DNA from 2 places in the Cohnella cellulosilytica genome. Region 2 is predicted to be linked to the other one. Evidence: a T-box and tRNA genes for the amino acid it is inferred to sense, from the RefSeq annotation. Region 2 holds a T-box; the other holds one or more tRNA genes.
What was found. A T-box is a leader RNA that pairs with one kind of tRNA and senses whether it is charged. The one in region 2 lies ahead of argS (arginine--tRNA ligase), so its partner is inferred to be a tRNA-Arg.
Positions count from the first base shown of each region.

Region 1: it has a tRNA-Arg gene. The T-box ahead of argS (arginine--tRNA ligase) is inferred to sense a tRNA for this amino acid. The anticodon was not compared.

Region 1 is NZ_JBHMDN010000020.1:27,177-33,074, reverse strand. Features, by position in the region: gene ACFFT4_RS15430 (glycoside hydrolase family 44 protein) at 1-2,289, opposite strand, end outside; tRNA gene ACFFT4_RS15425 (tRNA-Pro) at 2,607-2,683, opposite strand; tRNA gene ACFFT4_RS15420 (tRNA-Gly) at 2,756-2,829, opposite strand; tRNA gene ACFFT4_RS15415 (tRNA-Pro) at 2,846-2,922, opposite strand; tRNA gene ACFFT4_RS15410 (tRNA-Arg) at 2,941-3,017, opposite strand; tRNA gene ACFFT4_RS15405 (tRNA-Gly) at 3,023-3,097, opposite strand; gene ACFFT4_RS15400 (SDR family NAD(P)-dependent oxidoreductase) at 3,453-4,211, opposite strand; gene ACFFT4_RS15395 (enolase C-terminal domain-like protein) at 4,232-5,350, opposite strand; gene ACFFT4_RS15390 (RraA family protein) at 5,421-5,898, opposite strand, start outside.
Region 2 is NZ_JBHMDN010000073.1:212,951-218,848, forward strand. Features, by position in the region: gene ACFFT4_RS32170 (FAD-dependent oxidoreductase) at 1-159, shown strand, start outside; gene ACFFT4_RS32175 (NAD(P)-dependent alcohol dehydrogenase) at 161-1,255, shown strand; gene ACFFT4_RS32180 (zinc-dependent alcohol dehydrogenase family protein) at 1,276-2,292, shown strand; gene argS (arginine--tRNA ligase) at 2,309-4,009, opposite strand; T-box leader at 4,069-4,291, opposite strand; gene ACFFT4_RS32190 (YwiB family protein) at 4,435-4,851, shown strand; gene argS (arginine--tRNA ligase) at 4,857-5,898, shown strand, end outside.

The sequences.
Region 1 (5,898 bases), on a different contig from region 2:
GCTCTGCTGCTCCCCGTATTTCCGCTCCGAGAAGCTCCAGCCGATCTCGCGGCTCTTCGGCGTCCAGCCGATCGTCGGAAGCTGCAGCAGTACCTCCGTGTCCGTATCGATCGAATCGCGAATAAATCGGTCGGACAAGGTTTCTTCCGGCAGCTTGGACGGACCTTCGTCGTCGTACGGCACGTTCAGGAAATACCAATCTCCGCCGCGGTTCGTCGTATTGAGCTGCCAATTGTAGCGCGTCATCTGGTTGCCGCCCCAGCGCTTGATCGGCACGCGGATCTCCGAACGATTGTCGGAGGGCGAGTCCTCGAAATTCAAGCCGAAAATACCGGGGCTAAGCGTGTTGAGCGGCTGCGCGGAATCGATCGTTACCTGCACGGCCGGCAGTTCCGGCTCGGGCAGTTGAATCGGAGAAGTCGTCTTCAGCAGGCTCACGTCGTCGAAATAAACGGTTCCCTGGTCCTCTTCGCCCCAAGCGGATACGACAATGCCGTCGAAGCTGAGCTCGCTCATGCCCAGATCGGCAAATTTCAGCTTCACCTCGGTCCACCGGTCTGCCGGAACGCCCTCCGGAAGCTGGACGGACAGATCGAAATCCCCGACGAAATTGCGGCCGTCCATCAGATTGACTCTCAGCTGCTGACCGCCGCCCGAGCCTCCGTACACTTTCAGCGTCAGACCGTAGAAGCCGGTGAGATCCATCGTCACGTCGCGGTGCATCCAGATGCCTTCATAGCCTTTGGCCGCGAAGGAGATCGATCGGCTGCCGGAGGCGACCGGCGCTGAATTGGCGAAGTTCTGCGTGCCCCAACTCCAATCGCTGTAGCCGGCCGCAAGATGATCGTCGAACACGGGCTCGGCTTCGTAGTTCGTGACTTGCGCGTACATTGCAGCGTTCGCTTCGCCGTATGCCGCGGTGATCTTGACCAGGCCGGCGCCGACCGCGGTCAGCGTGCCTTGCTCCACCGTCGCCACGGACGGATCGCTGGAGGTCCACACGGCCTGACGGCTGACATCGGCGCTCGTCCCGTCGGCGTAGCGCGCCTCGAAGCTTAAGGCTGCTTGGTCGCCCGGCGCCAGCACCATTCCGTACTGCGACAGCACGCCTTCGATCAACGCCGGCGGAGCCACGTATTTCTCCAGCAGTTGAATATCGTCGAGATACACGGCCGCTTGCGCTCCGTCCTTCGCTCCTTGAAACAGGATGCCGTCGAAAATTCCGTTCTTCAGCTGCAGAGCCTGCAAGTCGACCGTAACTTGTGTCCAGCCCTTCGCGGGAATCCGGCCGCCTTCGATAAGGCCGCCGACGTCCATGCGGGCGGCTTCTTCGCCCCCGGAGTTGAATACGAGGTCGATCCGCTGCCCTCCGGCCGCGCCGCCGTTAATCCAGAAGACGAGCCGGTCGTAAGCTTTCACCTCGACCACGCCGCTATCCTTGTACATATAAAGTCCGCCCCGATTGCCGGGATCGAAGGATACGGCGCTCTCGCCGGCATACACGTAAGCGGTGTCCTGCCAATTGTGCTGCGCCCAGCTGTTATCCTGAAACGCCGGATTCAAGCCGTTATCCTCATACACCATAATGTCTGCTTCCCCGTATTCCGGCGAATGCGTTCCTCCGCCGGCGGGCGTCTCATCTTCGCCGGTGGAAGGCTCCTCGGATTCATCCGGTACCACAACCGGATCGTCCTCGCTTCCCGGAGACTCCTGATCTTCCTTTGGTCCGCCCAGAAGCATCAGATCGTCCAGATAGACGTCAGCCTGCTGTTTCCCGGCGGTTCCGCGGATCAGAATGCCGTCGAATACCCCTGCGATCGTTTGCAGCCCCTGCAAATCCACGCTCACCTTGGTCCATTGATCCCGGACGAACGACGAAGCGCTCAGCGGCAGGGCGACAATCGGCTCTCCGCCCGATTGCAGCACGATTTCGAGCTGCTGGCCGCCGCCTGCGCCGCCGTTCGCCCAGAACTCCAGCGCGGAATAGTCCGCCGTAAAAATCGCGCGATTGCTGTACAGGTAGAGGCCGTCGTCATCATCCGGCTTCATGCGGATCGACCGGCTTCCGCCATGAACAACGCCCGACTCGGCCAGATCTACCTGCGCCCAGCTATAGTCTTCGAATGCTTCGTTCAGTTGTTCCTCATAAATAATCAGCTTGTCGGACGACGCTTCCGCCCGGTTGTCCGGCCCAAGTCCCCAAGCGTTCGTCAATAGCAGCAGGACGGACAGGAGCAGCCATCCTTTCGTTTTCTTGCGTAATTTCCCGTTTTCGATTCCTGAATTCACCGCACATCCTCCAGCGCATGTTCGTATTGAGCGTTCGGCGGCTCGCCCTCTCCGAACCGCCGCACTCTGTTCTCAAAAGTAACACGCCCTTGCGTCGGAACGGAATTATACGTTCGTATACTTTTCGGATAATAACGGCTGTGAAGATAACGGAGTTCCTGAACGCACACGCTTTCCAAGGTCACCAAAAAAAGCCGTCCATCTCCGCATGCAAGCGGGATAGAGGCTTGTCAGTATTCCCTTGGCACATTGCGGGTATGCCCGGGCATAAATATAAAAAACCGCGGCCGTTAAGCCGCGGTTTGTTGATGTTAGGATGGTCGGGACGACACGATTTGAACATGCGACCTCTTGGACCCGAACCAAGCGCTCTACCAAGCTGAGCTACGTCCCGACGATATGAAGTTGAAGCCTCGTTCAGCGACCGGAGTCAAAAAAAAGCCCGAAGGCTCTGCGCGAATCATAATGGAGCGGGTGATGGGAATCGAACCCACGCTATCAGCTTGGAAGGCTGAAGTTCTACCATTGAACTACACCCGCGCAACAAAACTTTAAATGGTCGGGACGACACGATTCGAACATGCGACCCCCTGGTCCCAAACCAGGTGCTCTACCAAGCTGAGCTACGTCCCGACAAGCTGTAAGTAAAACTGGCGCGCCCTGAGAGATTCGAACTCCCGGCCTTTTGATTCGTAGTCAAACGCTCTATCCAGCTGAGCTAAGGGCGCATATATGGAGCGGAAAACGGGATTCGAACCCGCGACCTTCTCGTTGGCAACGAGATGCTCTACCACTGAGCTATTTCCGCATATTCGCATTCGTATGTCGCTTGTTCTTGCAGCCCGAAGCGCTTGAGGCGACAAGAAATAATATAGCAAATACTCGTGATGATTGCAAGCCCTTTAGCGATTTTTTTTATTTTTTTGTTTCGTTCGGTTTCCCGCCGCATGCTCGTACTTCCCGCTGCGGCACCGGGATCGGGATACGGAACCGATTATCCGCAGAACGGCTGACGTCTGAACGGTCTAAGCGACCAACGGAAAGCGGCGGCGCTCGTCCGCCGCCTCCGCGGAAAAATCGAGAGGCTTGCGTCCAAGCCCCTGTATCTCGTCACGAGCCGAAATTCGGCTGCATTTTCCGGCATGCCGGGAAGCGAAGTCGACTTAAAATCCGATGCCCGCTCCCCCGTCGACGCGCAAATCGACCCCCGTGACGAAACGGGCCGCGGGAGAGCTGAGGTAGACGACCGCTTGGCCGATGTCCTCGGAGGTTCCCAAGCGTCCGGCGGGAGTGCGGGACAGAATTTTTCGCGCCCGCTCCGGGTCGCCCTCGAACGCCTTGCGCGTCATCTCGCTCTCGATCCAGCCGGGAACGATTGTATTCACTCTGATTCCGTGAGGAGACAGCTCGCTCGCCAACGCTCGCGCCATCCCCGCGACCGCCGTCTTCGCCGCGGAATAGGCGACGACTTGCGGGATTCCCATGATCGCCGCCATGGAGCCGACGAACAGGATCGACCCCGTCCCCCGCGGCACCATGCGCTTCGCGGTCTCCCGCGCGAGCGCGAACCCGCCCTGCACGTGCGTGCTCAGCACCTTTGCGAAGCTCGCGTCGTCCGTCTCCACGGCGCTTCTCTTCAGGTGGTTTCCGGCGTTGTTGACGAGAATCGCGATCGGTCCGAACCGGTCCTCAACCTCCCGGACCAGCCCGGGAATCGTCTCCAAGCGGTCGATATCGTGCACGGCGTAGGCCGAGTCCGGTCCCATCTCTTCGCAGGCGCTCTGCAGCGTTTCCTCTCTTCTGCCCGTCAGCACGACCTTGCCGCCGGCGCCCACGATCGCGCGGGCAATGCCGAGTCCAAGCCCCGTTCCTCCCCCGGTGACGAGCGCCAGCATTCCGACCAAATCAAATGGATTCGCCATTTCATCTCCGTCCTCCCTTCCTAAGCTTCCATCGTTCGATGGGACACGCACAGCCGCTCGATGAGCTCCCAATCCAGCTCCGCTCCGACGCCGGGCGCCTCCGGCACCGTGATCATCCCCTCCGCGTCGATCGGCAGACGTCCTTTCATCGGAAGCTGGAACCGGTCCTCCGGCACGAAATACTCGAAGTATTCGCAGTTCCGAATCGCGCACGATACGTGCAGGTTGACGATATCCATGTAGTTCATCGTCGTCGTGTGAATCTCGCACCGAAGACCGAACGCTTCCGCGAGATGGGCGATCTTCAGCGTTCCGGTAATTCCGTGCTTCCAGGATACGTCCGCCCGGACGATATCCGCGGCGTCCCCGGCGATCGATTGCGCGACGCCCCAATGGCAGCCCCGGGTCGTCTCCGTCGCGGCGACCGGAATGTCCAGCGCGGCGCACAGCTGCCTGTACTTGTTCACCTCGAAATCCCTGAACGGCTCTTCGAACCACAAATAGTTCAACTGCTCCAGATGACGTCCGACCTTGATCGCCTCGTCCAGGCTGTATTCCGCGACCGGATCCGTCATCAGCACGTGCTCGTCCCCGACAGCGTCCCGCAAAGCCTGATGAATGCTCATATCCAGCTGCCACGGGCCGGGAGGATGCGCTTTGTAGGCGCGGATTCCGAGCGACTTGTAGTGCAGCGCCTCGTTCACGTATTCCTCGACCGTCTCGTGAAACAGTCCGCTGGCATACACCGGCAGCCGCTTCCGGCATGCCCCCATATATTTGTAGAGCGGCAGGTCCGCCGCCTTGGCCGCGATGTCCCACAGCGCGACGTCGACCGGTCCGGGCAGATAGACGGGGAAAAACCCCAGGTGCCGGTCGACGTTCCACAGCTCGTGCCAGATCGCCTCGCGGTCGTGGGGATCTCTTCCCATCACGATCGGCGCGATGTTGTCGTGCAGATAGGCTTCCGTCACCGCGCCCGACCGCGCGGCCAGCGCCGTCGCGATTCCTTCGATCCCGCTGTCGGTCGTCAGCTTGACGACAACGACGTCCCATGGCATCCGGCTGTTGCCCTGCCTCTTGGCATCGAACAAGCTTTCGTTTCTCTGCACCCACCATGTCTCGAACTTGACGATTTTCATGTTGTCCTCCCGTAAATGCGTGTTCAAAAAGTCCGGTTTTCGGCATCGAGACGGATCGTTCGGCCGGCCTCTACAAGATGCCGTACTTTTGGAAAGCCTCCGTACTGGACATTCCGTTCTCGACCTCCCGGCGCACGACTTTCTCCCCGCGGACCTTTTGCAGCGCTTCTGCGATGACTTCCCGCTCCAGTTCCTGGGGAATGACAAGCACGCCATCCAGATCCGCGAAGATCAAATCCCCCGGATTGATCCACACCTCGCCTACCTCAATCGGGCATCGGTAATTGACGACCTGCGTGCGGACGGAGGAGTCCTGCGCAAATCTTCCCCGGGAGAAGACCGGCCAGCTCTGCTCCAGCACCATCGGCGTATCCCTGTGGAAGCCGTTCACGATCGCTCCGACCGCGCCTCTCTTTTTGGCCGTAGCCGTCAGCAGCTCTCCCCAGTACGCGCAGCGCATTTGTCCCCCGGAAGCGATGTACACCTCCCCGGGCTGCAGCTGGTCCAGCGCTTCCGTCAGCAGGCCGAACGGCTTCTCCTGCTCCCCG
Region 2 (5,898 bases):
ATCCGTGTCATGCCGTGCGCGTTCGCCCTCGGCCAGGCGGCGGGAGCCGCGGCCGCGCTGGCCGCCGCGCAGGGGACGGAGCCGCGCGGCGTGAATGTGCGGGAGCTGCAGCGAACGCTGCTGGCGCAAGACGTTGTGCTCCCGGAAGGCGTGGTCTGACATGAGGGATGCGACCGGAACCCGCGCGGTTCCCGTCGTTCCGCGGGAGATGGACGCCGCGGTGCTCCACCGGCCTTTCGAGGTTCGGCTGGAGCGCCGGCCGACGCCCGAACCGCGGGAGGACGAGGTGCTGATTCAAGTGAAGGCCGTGGGCGTCTGCGGCTCGGACGTCCACTATTACGAGCACGGAAAAATCGGGCGCTACGTCGTCGACCGCCCGCTTGTGCTCGGCCACGAATGCTCGGGCGTCGTCGCCGCGGTCGGAGCGGCCGTGACGCGCTTCGCGCCGGGCGACCGGGTCGCCGTCGAGCCGGGCATCGCCTGCGGCCGCTGCGCCAGCTGCAAATCCGGCAAATACAACCTGTGCCCGGACGTCCGTTTTCTAGCGACGCCCCCGATTGACGGGGCGTTCGCCCAGTTCATCGCGATCCGCGAGGATTTCGTCTTCCCGATCCCGGAGGGGCTCAGCTTCGAGCGAGCGGCAATGAACGAGCCGTTCTCGGTCGGCTTGCACGCCGTCCGCAGAGCGGGCGTGAAGACGGGAGACACGGTCGCGATCATGGGCATGGGGCCGGTCGGACTGCTGACGGTCGTCGCCGCCAAAGCCTGCGGAGCGTCGCGGGTGTTCGTGTCCGACGTCGAGCCGCTTCGCCTGGAGGCCGCGCTGAAGCTCGGCGCGGAGCTCGCGGTTCACGCCGGCCGGGAGGACGCGGCGGCTGCGATTCACGCGGCGACGGGCGGCGAAGGCGCCGACGTTGCGATCGAGACCGCCGGCAATCCGCAGGCGCTTCGGTCCGCGCTGCTGGCGACGAAGCGCGGCGGCGTCGCGGCGGTCGTCGGTCTGCCGCCGGAAGGGCGCGCGGAATTGAGCATCTCCGATCTCGTCGACAACGAGATCGATATTCGCGGCGTGTTCCGCTACGCCAACACGTATCCGCTCGGGTTGTCCCTGCTGGCCGATCCGGCGAAGAACATCGAGACGCTCTTCACGGACGCTTATTCGCTCGAAGAGACCGCCGCGGCTCTGGAGCGGGCGAGAACGAACAAAAGCGGCTCGCTGAAAGTGCTTGTCTATCCGAACGGGATTGGCGGATAATAAATTCGAGGTGAAGACGAATGAAGATGAAGGCTCTTGTCATCGAAAGTCCGCGCCAGGCGGTCGTCCGCGAGCTTCCGGTTCCGCGGGCCAAGCCGGGGGAAATCGTCGTTCGGGTGAAGCGGGCGGGAATATGCGGGACGGATATTCACATTTATAACGGGGAATATTTGTCCCCCTACCCGATCGTTCCGGGACACGAATTTTCGGGTATCGTCAGCGAGGTCGGGGAAGGGGTCGAGGGATTCCGGGAGGGAGACCGCGTCAGCGCCGATCCGAACCTGTCGTGCGGCCGCTGCCGGTTCTGCTTGTCCGGCCGCGCCAACCATTGCGAACGCTGGGCGGCGATCGGCGTGACGCTTCCCGGCGCGATGGCGGAGTATGTGGCCGTGCCCGCGGAGCTGGCGATGCGTCTGTCCGATCGGCTGAGCTTCGCGGAGGCGGCGCTGGTAGAGCCGGTCGCCTGCGTCGTGCAGGCGCTCCGGAGGCTCAAGCCCGGGACGGCCGACAGCGCGCTGCTGTTCGGAGCCGGGGCGATGGGGCAGCAGTGGGTTCAGGCTTTGGCGATGTCCGGCGTATCCGAGCTTGTGGTCGTCGATCTGGCGGAGGAGAAGCTGGAGATGGCGGCCAAGTGGGGGGCGACGAGAACCGTCCCCGGCGGCCGGGTTGCCGAAGAGCTTGAAGATCGCCGGGGCAAGAACGGCTTCGACATCGTCGTCGATACGACGGGCATTCCCCGCGTGATCGAGGACAGCTTCCAATATCTCGGCCCCTGCGGCCGCTACGTGCAGTTCGGCGTGACGACGGAGGAGGCGACGGTAGCGCTGCGGACGTTCGGGCTCTATCAGATGGAATGGACGCTGATCGGCTCCATGGCGCTGAACCATACGTTCGCTCCGGCACTCGCCTGGCTGGAGGCGGGCCGCCTCTCGGTGGGACATCTCGTCACGCGGGAGCTGAGCCTGGAGGGAGCCCTCGAGTTTTTCCGGGGCGACCGCCGTTCGTCGGATATGAAAGTACAGATTTCGTTCGAATGATACGCGCCAGCATGGGTTACATTTCGCGAGGGGCCCGGATTCCAAGCAGCTGAAGTCCGTCGCGCAGAACGCCGGCGACAGCCGCGGCCAGGCTCAATTTGGAGACGATCTCGGCCTCGTCGGCCCCTTCGCCCAATATTTTCCCGGAGTTGTAGAAACGGTTGAAGTCCTTGGCCAGGGCGAGCAGATACCTGGCGACCGCATACGGTTCGTTCAGGCGCACGGCTTCCCTGATCGCGCTCTCGTATCCGGTCAGCGTCTTGACGCACGCCCAGGCCGGCTCCGAGGACAGATGGGCTCCGTCGACGGCGCGGTCGACGCGGAGCTCCTCGTAGCTGCCTCTGCGCAGCAGGCTGCAGATCCGCGCGTGGGTGTACTGCAAATACGGCCCGGTCTCGCCGTCGAAGCTGACGGCCTCCTCCAAATTAAAGTCGACGGACAACTGGCGGTGATGCTTCAAGTCGCCGAAGACGATCGCTCCGACGCCCACAGCCTCGGCCACCTCATCCTTGTTCGGGAGGTCGGGGCTTTTCTCGTTGATGATGCGCAGGGCCCGCTCGGCCGCCTCGTTGAGCACTTCTTCCAGCATGACGACCTTGCCTTTGCGCGTCGACATCTTCTTGCCCGCGAACGTGATCAGTCCGAAAGGGACGTGATGGCAGTTCGCGGCCCATTCGTGTCCCATTTTGCGCAGCACGGCGAACACCTGTTGGAAATGCAGGCTCTGCTCGGCGCCGACGACGTACAAAATTTCGTCCGCCTTCAGCTCCTCTTTCCGATAGATAGCGGTGGCGAGATCGCGGACCGCGTAGATCGTCGAGCCGTCTTTTTTCAGCACAAGGCACGGCGGCATGCCTTCCTCCTCGAGCCGGACGATTCTGGCGCCCGCGTCCTCCTCCAGCAGGGACAGCTCCTCCAGCTTGCGCACGACGGGATCGACCTTGTCGTTGTAGAAGCTCTCGCCCGCATAGGAATCGAAAGCGACGCCAAGCCGTTCGTACACGCGCCGGAACTCCTTCAGGCTCTCGTCGACGAAATACTGCCACAGCTCGCGCATCGCGGCGTCGCCGCGCTCCAGCTTGGCGAACGCTTCCCGCGCCTCGTCCTCGAGCGCCGGCTCCAGCTCCGCCTGGCGGTGGAATTCCACGTACAGCCGCAAGCTTTCCTGAATCGGGGCCCGTTCCAGCGCTTGTCGGTCTCCCCACTTCAAATACGCGACGATCAGCTTGCCGAATTGCGTGCCCCAGTCCCCGATGTGGTTGACGTTGTACACGTCGTAGCCCATCGCCCGATACAGGCGGACCAAGGCGTTGCCGATCATCGTCGAGCGCAGGTGGCCGATGCCGAACGGCTTGGCGATATTCGGGGAAGACATGTCGACGACGACCCTTCTGCCGGCCCCGTCCGCGGAGCGTCCGTAGCCCTCGCTCAGCGCCCGCTCTACGAACTCGCTTCTCCAATGGGCCCCGCGGAAAACGAGGTTCAGATAACCGCCCGCCGATTCGGCCCGCAGGTCGTCGCGGTCGGCGTTGATTTGCCCGGCGAGCCGCTCGGCGATAACGGCCGGGGACTGCCTGAGCGTCTTGGCGAACGGGAAGCATGGCAGCGAGACGTCTCCCAGCTTCTGCTCGGGCGGAATTTCCAGCTTCGCGCGCAGCTCCCCGGGAGTCAGATCGACATACGGCGCCAAAATGACGGATGCATGGTGCAGCAGCATAACAGTTTCCTCCTCGTCTATGCGGAAAGCGCGCCGAAACGCAAAAAACCTCCATCTCGTAAAGAGACGGAGGTCGATTCCGCGGTACCACTCTTCTGGCCTTCCCGCATGGGGAGGCCGCTTCGTTAAAAGGTAACGGCTCAGCGCCGGACCTCCCTACTGCCGGGGCGGTTCAGGAGGTCGACTCCCGAGTGCGGTTCCTTCGGCTCCTGCGCCGGCTTTCACCGCCCCGGCTCGCTGCGATCAGGAAGGACGAAGTACTCTCTCGTTCATCGTCGTTTTCGCTATTTGTACCATTATAGCCAGATTCCTTCCGGATGACAATCCAAGGCAGACCGCAGAAAGCGCGAATATTCGATTTGAATTGACGAAGGGTTCTGTATATAGTAGTAAAAAGAGAATGAGACGTAGGAGAGAGCGAGCAAATGCCGGACAAGCGGAAGGTGCGGGTCGAGTTCCGAAGCTGGCAGCAGGACGGGAGCGTGCAGCGATCCGAGATGCCGGGCGAGCTGTTCCGTCTGAAGACGGGCTGGGCGCTGACCTATGCCGAGGAGCCCGACGAGAACGGGGTGGAGGCGAGCAATACGCTGTTCATCCATGAGAATGAGCTGCAGCTCAGACGGCGGGGCGCCATTTTCCTCGAACAGAGGTTTCGGCAGGGGGAGCTTGCCGCGGGTAAAATGGAGACGCCGTACGGCCTTCATGCCGTGCAGGCGCTCACGTCGACGCTGGCCAGCAAGCTGTCGGAATCCGGGGGCAGCGTGGAATGGACGTACGACTTGCTCATGCAAGATCAGAAGGTCGGAAGCTTCCGCATTCGGCTGGATATTCGGGAGGAATAAGCAGGATGGGCGTATTGGAACAATTGCAATTATCGGTTAAAGAGGCATTGGCGGACGCCACGCTGGCGGCGGGCCTGGTCGCGGACAAGAGCGAGCTGCCGGCGATCGTGCTGGAGGTGCCGAAGGACAAGGCGCACGGAGATTTGGCGACCAACCTGGCGATGCAGCTGACGAAGATCGCCAAGAAAAATCCGCGGCAGATCGCGGAGGAGATTATCGGCAAGCTGGAGGAAGGACGAGCCTTCATCCAGGGGGCGGAAATCGCCGGTCCGGGCTTTATCAATTTCCGTCTCGACAAGAGCTATCTGTACCCGGTCGTCGGCGAAGCGCTGTCCCTAGGGGAGAAATACGGCCACGCGAACGCCGGGCAAGGCAGGAAAGTCCAGGTCGAGTTCGTCAGCGCCAACCCGACGGGCAGCCTTCACCTCGGGCACGCCCGCGGAGCGGCCGTCGGCGACGCGCTCTGCAACGTGCTGGCGGCGGCCGGATGCGAGGTAACGCGCGAATATTACATCAACGATGCCGGCAACCAGGTGAACAATCTGGCCAAGTCGCTTGAAGCCCGCTATCGGCAAGCGCTTGGACAAGAGGCGGAAATGCCGGAGGACGGCTACTACGGCGAGGATATCGTCGGCTTCGCCAAGGAGCTGGCGCAGGAGGAAGGGGAGCGGCTGCTGGCGCTGTCCGACGAAGAGCGCTTCGCGTTCTTCCGCCGCTACGGGCTCGACAAGGAGCTGGCCAAGATCAAGCGCGATCTGGCGCGCTTCGGGGTCCGGTTCGACGAGTGGTACAGCGAGACCTCGCTCTACGAAACCGGAAAGGTGACGGAGGTGCTCGAAGCGCTGAGGGCGAAGGGGCACGTCTACGAGCAAGACGGCGCGGTCTGGCTTGCGTCCACGGCGTTCGGGGACGACAAGGATCGCGTGCTCGTGAAGAACGACGGCAGCTATACGTATTTAACGCCGGACGCGGCGTACCATAGGGATAAGTACAAGCGGGGCTACGACCAGCTGATCAACATCTGGGGAGCCGACCATCACGGCTATA